DNA from 2 places in the Pseudoalteromonas sp. K222D genome. Region 2 is predicted to be linked to the other one. Evidence: predicted binding sites of a transcription regulator. Region 2 holds the regulator's gene; the other holds the start of a gene.
What was found. Region 2 encodes FliA, which starts transcription of late flagellar genes. Its sites were predicted from a motif close to CTAAAGNTNNNNNNNNNNNNGCCGATA; they were not measured.
Positions count from the first base shown of each region.

Region 1: pomA (flagellar motor protein PomA) is a predicted target of FliA. The motif match lies at 1,205-1,231, and genes of this name have one in related genera.

Region 1 is NZ_JAGGDL010000008.1:111,382-114,806, reverse strand. It holds gene J5X91_RS06580 (flagellar motor protein MotB) at 1-382, opposite strand, end outside; gene pomA (flagellar motor protein PomA) at 385-1,152, opposite strand; gene J5X91_RS06570 (exodeoxyribonuclease VII small subunit) at 1,421-1,663, shown strand; gene ispA ((2E,6E)-farnesyl diphosphate synthase) at 1,666-2,553, shown strand; gene dxs (1-deoxy-D-xylulose-5-phosphate synthase) at 2,666-3,425, shown strand, end outside.
Region 2 is NZ_JAGGDL010000018.1:24,673-28,097, forward strand. It holds gene J5X91_RS10455 (chemotaxis protein CheA) at 1-337, opposite strand, end outside; gene J5X91_RS10460 (protein phosphatase CheZ) at 353-1,114, opposite strand; gene cheY (chemotaxis response regulator CheY) at 1,130-1,513, opposite strand; gene J5X91_RS10470 (RNA polymerase sigma factor FliA) at 1,554-2,264, opposite strand; gene J5X91_RS10475 (MinD/ParA family protein) at 2,291-3,151, opposite strand; gene flhF (flagellar biosynthesis protein FlhF) at 3,144-3,425, opposite strand, start outside.

The DNA.
Region 1 (3,425 bases), on a different contig from region 2:
ACTCGCCACCACGTTTATCGCCCCGCTGCTCTTGCCTTCCGCCTGCTGAGCTTTCATCACCTGCCTGAAACTCTAACATTTGCTGGGTCATTTCTACCGTTTGCTGTTGAATTGTTTCAATTGGGGTAGGCTCTGGCTTGCCCGGAGTAAACTCCATAGCAATAACTGATGTGCCTTTGGGAATATCTTTAACTTCTATTTTATTTTGTACACCAAATGCAAATTTCATCGAACCGGCAATTTGTTTAAATTTAAGTACATCCATTTCAGAAAACGCAAGCAAGAGCACAAAAAAGCACATTAATAGCGACATTAAATCTGCGAATGTCCCCATCCACGCAGGTAAACCTGGGGGTGGGCACTTGCACTCTTGATCAGACATAGTTAATCCTCAGTGTTTACTTTACGTTTTGATTCTGCAAGATAGTTTTTCAAAATACCTTCTATTACTTTTGGATTTTGACCATCTTGAATACCTAAAACCGCATCTAAAATTAAACGTTGATTCATTGCCTCTTCGTCTTTACGCAGCTCCAATTTTGTTTGAATAGGAATAGCAACTACGTTAGCTAAAAATGCGCCGTATAATGTGGTTAACAATGCCACCGCCATAGCCGGACCAATTGCTTTAGGATCATCCATATTAGATAACATCGCAACTAAGCCTATTAAGGTGCCTATCATTCCCATTGCTGGGGCTATATCACCCAAAGATTTAAATAAAGTAGCACCCGACTCATGCCGTGCTGTAGTTAATGAAATATCTTTTTGCAGTGTGGCCCGCACTACGTCTGCGTCGTGGCCATCTACTAGCATGTCAACGCCTTTGCGCATAAATGGATTCGGTATTTCTGCCTCTTCAAGTGCTAAAAACCCGCCTTTACGTGCTGAATCTGCAAGTTCAACTGCTTTTTCGATTAACTCTTCTGGCGACTCAAGCTTAAACATAAACGCTTTGGTAACCACCTTACCTATGCCAAAAAACTGTGACATAGTAAAGTTTGATAAAACGATAAATAATGAACCGCCAAATACGATTACAACAGAGGGCGTGTTGTAAAACATAGCCATTTCACCGCTACTACTCATAAACATGGACATGACAATTAAGCCAATTGCGCCAAGGATCCCAATAATGGTTGCTAAATCCACATTCCCTCCAAAGGTTTTTGCTTTTATATGCAAACGTTTGTTATTAATTGTTTATCGGCAAGATACTGAATTGCTTAAGCCATTTTTTATAGATAAACATAAAAAGCTGGATTAAGCACTATTCTAGATCAACTTGTGTTATCTATCTAATTATCAATTTTTTAAAACATAAAACGTTTATTAACGAAAAAACCATTTCATCCTTTGACCTAGTTTAGCATTCCCCCTAAAATTGACTTCTAAATTTATTATGTAAGTTGAAATAAAGATGGCGACTAAAAAACCTGAAAACTTAAGTTTCGAGCAAGCACTAGAAGAATTAACAACAATCGTTAGTGAAATGGAACAAGGTGATTTATCGCTTGAGCAGTCATTAAAACAGTTTGAGCGTGGCATTGCTTTAGCAGGCGCATCGTCTAGTAAGTTGCAACAAGCTGAGCAAAAGGTGGCTATTTTAATGGGCAAAGATGAGAAGTCTGTATTAACCGACTTTGATAATGATATGGAATAGCCGTGACTATTAAAGAACTTATTACACATGCTCAAACTGATGTAGCCAATACTCTTAACCTTTATTTTGACCAATCGCTTAATACTGACGAGACCATAAAAGCCGCCACCCATTATAGTTTAATGAATGGCGGCAAAAGATTGCGTCCTTTTTTGGTTTACGCAACGGGTAAAATGCTCGGCGCAGATAAACAAGATTTAGACGTACTTGCTGCAGCTATAGAATGTATTCATAGCTACTCGTTAGTTCACGATGACTTACCAGCTATGGATGATGATGAATTACGTCGCGGACGCCCAACCTGTCATATAGTGTACGGTGAAGCACACGCAATTTTAGCCGGTGATGCACTGCAAGCTTTAGCATTTGAGTTAATAGCCAAGCATAATTTTAACTGTAGTGCTCAAGCTCAAGTTAAAATGATTGCTGAACTGGCACATGCCTCTGGGTTACAAGGTATGGTGGCAGGCCAAGGGCTTGATATTGCAGCTACTGATAAAGTAATAACCGTGGCTGAACTTGAGCGTATTCATAAGTTAAAAACCGGTGCGCTAATAAGCTGTGCAATTACACTGGGGGCTTTGTGCTCGAACAATGTTAGTCAAAACACGTTAGAAAATTTAGCCACTTTTGGCTATGCCATAGGGCTTGCATTTCAAGTACATGACGATATTTTAGACGTAGAAGGCGATACCGTTACTTTAGGTAAGCCTCAAGGGTCAGATATCGCTGCGAATAAAGCGACATATCCCGCTTTATTAGGTATGCTAGGCGCTAAAGAAAAAGCGCAAAACTTAATACAACAAGCCCATGCAGCGTTAGCAAATATAGACGCCGATACCAGTGCTTTAGCGTCACTAGCTAACTATTTAATTGAACGTGACCACTAAACACGGCTTAAACGTATTGCAACTTAGCACTAAAATTATTACTGAACATCAAATAACTCAAACAACGCGTTTGCACAGTTAGTTGATGTTAGCGAAGGACATATATAAAACCATGACACTTGATAGCAGCAAGTATCCATTACTTAATTTGGTTAACGAACCAGCCCACTTGCGAGACTTAGCACAAGATAAGCTTCCTGCATTTAGCCATGAGTTGCGTGACTACTTACTCAACTCGGTATCGCAAAGTAGCGGGCATTTAGCGTCTGGTTTAGGTACCGTAGAGCTCACTGTGGCACTACATTATGTGTATAACACCCCAGATGATCGCCTTGTATGGGATGTAGGCCATCAAGCTTACCCACACAAAATACTCACCGGGCGTCGTGATTTAATGCACACCATTCGTAAAAAAGATGGCTTGCACCCTTTCCCATTTCGCGAAGAAAGCCAATACGATACGTTTAGTGTGGGCCATTCTAGTACCTCTATTTCAGCTGCGTTGGGCATGTCTATTGCTGCGCAAAAAGAAGGTAAAGGACGCAAAACGGTTGCCGTTATAGGCGATGGTGCTATTACAGCAGGCATGGCTTTTGAAGCCATGAACCACTTAGGTGATGTAAAATCAGATATGTTGATCATTTTAAATGACAACGAAATGTCGATTTCTGAAAACGTTGGCGCGTTAACAAATCACTTTGCCCGTATTTTATCGGGTAGCTTTTATACTAACATTCGCGAAGGTAGTAAAAAACTACTCTCGGGTGTGCCACCAGTTAAGCAACTTGCCAGTAAAATGGAAGAGCACATTAAAGGGATGATGATCCCTGGTACCTTCTTTGAAGAATTAGGCCTAAATTATATTGGCCCAA
Region 2 (3,425 bases):
CTGGTTGCTCACGATTTTTAATCGTAGCAAACATTTCATTAATAGTATCAAGTGCTTGAAGTATAACATCCATTAGCTCAGAGTTAACTGTTCGCACTTTTTGGCGCAGTAAGTCAAACACGTTTTCTGCGCCATGGCAGGCATCTACCAGCTCTGACATCGCTAAAAAGCCCGCGCCACCTTTAACAGTGTGAAAGCCTCTAAAAATAGCGTTCAATAATTCAGTATCTTCTGGGTTATTTTCCAGTTCAACTAATTGTTCAGATAAAAGCTCAAGGATTTCTCCAGCTTCAACTAAAAAATCTTGTAATATATCTTCATCGACTTCAAAGCTCATGCAGTTACTCTCCTATTAGAAGCCCAAACTTGATAAAAGATCATCAACTTCGTCTTGATCAGATACAACATCATCACGCGATTCTTTATCAATAATAGGGCCTTCTGGGCCTGCTAATGCTTGTGCGGCAATCGAGTTTTCTGTTTTTTGTTGCTCTTGGTTATCGTTTTCATCTTGTGCTGCAAACGCAGTTAACAGATGAATTAAACTTTCTTCAACTTCGCGTACCAGCTCAATAACACGGCGAATTACTTGCCCGGTTAAATCCTGATAATCTTGAGCCATTAACACATTAGTCATTAATACTTGCAACTCATCGGTTTTAAGATGCGAGCTGTTCATAAATTTATCAATGCTATGACACAATGTTTTAAATTCACCAAGTTCAAGATCGCGGCTCATTAACCGATCCCAGGTTGGCTTGATATGCGAAATATCATCAGCTAATTGCTGGGCTAAAGGCAGGCTCGCTTCAACCGCATCCATGGTTTTGTTGGCGGCATTTTCTGTCATTTCTATGACATAGTTAAGTCGCTTTTTAGCATCCGGAATGGCATCAGTGGTTAAATCTGTTATGCGGGTGTCAAGCTCAAAACCCTTTAAAGACTCGTGCAACTGGCGCGTTAATTTACCTACTTCTGCAAACAAATATGATTGTTCTTGAGAAGCAGTTTCTAAAATTAACTGATCAGCTTTATGTTGCTCACCGTTTTCTAAAAAAGTGACCAGCTGACGTGCTTGCTCTAAAGTAATCTGAGGCGCAGCAGGTGCTGACATAAGCCTCTCCCCTTATTAACCTAAGCGTTCGAACACTTTTTCTAATTTAGTTTTTAATGTACCCGCAGTAAATGGCTTAACAATATAACCATTAACACCTGCTTGGGCTGCTGCAATAATTTGCTCTTTTTTAGCTTCTGCAGTAACCATTAAAACCGGAAGATGCTTTAATTTGTCATCTGCGCGTATTGCTCTTAACAAGTCAATACCTTGCATGCCCGGCATATTCCAATCTGTTACTACAAAGTCAAATGATTGATTTTGCAACATAGGTAAAGCAGTTGAGCCATCATCTGCTTCTAAAACATTGGTAAACCCTAAATCACGCAATAGGTTTTTAATAATACGTCTCATCGTTGAAAAGTCATCAACAACAAGAATTTTTATGTTTTTATCCAAAACATCCTCCAGTGAGGCCTAAACCTGTATTTACTTACTTCTAATTTATCCAGTCATTGATTTTTGCTTTTAGCTTAATCATCGCCTGACCATGTATCTGACTTACACGCGACTCACTTACATCGAGTATCTGTCCAATTTCTTTTAAATTCATTTCATCGTTATAGTACAACGAAAGCACCATTGCATCTCGCTCTGGTAGGGATTTAATTGCACTTAATAAAGATTCATTAAACCTTTCATTTTTAACATTATTAAAGGGTTTGTCTAGTGCTAAATCGTGCCCAACAGGTGTTATAACATCCTCATCAATACCTAAATCTTCTATTCCTAAGATTTTACTGGAATTAACATCGGTTAAAATATGATGATATTGCTCTAGTGTAATTTCAAGCTTTTGGGCAACTTCACTGTCTGTAGGTTCACGATTCAGGCTGCTTTCTAATGCTGAAATAGCTTCTATAACCTGGCGGCTTTTACGATGTACTGAGCGAGGAGCCCAGTCTCCACGGCGCATTTCATCAAGCATAGCGCCCCGAATACGAATACCCGCAAAGGTTTCAAAACTAGCGCCTTTAGTGGCATCAAAGTTTTTTGACGCCTCTATTAATCCTATCATTCCTGATTGAATTAAATCATCGAGTTGTACACTAGGGGGTAAACGAGCAATTAAATGACATGCTACTTTTTTTACTAATGAAGCATGCTTTTCAACAATCATATTTAAATTTTGTGTTGATTCATATCCCATAGCTCTATTCACCAATGTAGTCATAGTTAGCCGTTAACGAGTTTCTCAATGAAAAATTCTAAATGACCCGAAGGCTGGTTCGGTATTGGCCACTTTGTTATTCTTGTTGCTAATGTTTTAAAGGCAAGTGCAGCAGGAGAACTAGGAAACAGTTCAACAATTACTTTTTGACGACGTGTTGCTTTACGCATATTTTCATCATAAGGAACGGTTGCAACCAGCTCCATTGATATATCTAAAAATCGGTCTGTAACCTTTGATAGCTTTGCAAATAACTCTTGCCCTTCGCGTAATGAACGCACCATGTTGGCAACAATTTTAAATTTATACACGCCATGTTCGCGGCTTAATACTTTGATCAGTGCATAGGCATCGGTTATTGAAGTAGGCTCGTCACATACCACAACCAAAACATCTTGTGCAGCGCGAGAAAAACTCAGCACCATATCCGATATACCGGCAGCGGTATCAACAACTAATATATCAAAATCAGTATTGAGTTCGCTAAAAGCACGAATAAGCCCAGCATGTTCTGCAGGCGACAACTCAACCATACTTTGTGAACCCGAAGTCGCTGGTACTATTTTTATCCCAGCGGGGCCTTCTACTAGTATTTCATCAAGCTCACATTCGCCAGATAACACATGCGATAAATTACGCTCAACACGAAGTCCAAGCATTACATCACAATTGGCTAAACCCAAATCGGCATCAAGCACTAACACTCTATTGCCTTGCTGACCTAAAGCGATCGCAGTATTTAACGATACATTTGTTTTTCCAACGCCACCTTTACCGCCAGTGACGGCGATAACCTTAACGCCGTTATTATTATTTTTTCTCATTTTACGCAGGCCGCTTGCTTGATCTAATACTGTGTTAATCATACATCTCTACTGTGCTCGACGCCACTGATTGGTGTCGTGAATGTTGTACTTTTGTTCTCTTTAAATATAATTGCTCAGCTTTTTTCACTAGTTTTTCTGCATTTGCAACTCGAATATCTTCAGGTACTCGTTGACCATTAGTAAGATACCCTATTGGCAGGCGATTTTGAATCGCAATACTAATTATCTCGCCTAAACTTAATGATTCGTCGAGTTTAGTGAAAATACAACCGCTTAACTGTACTTTTTTAAAGTGTCTTACGGTTTCTTGTAA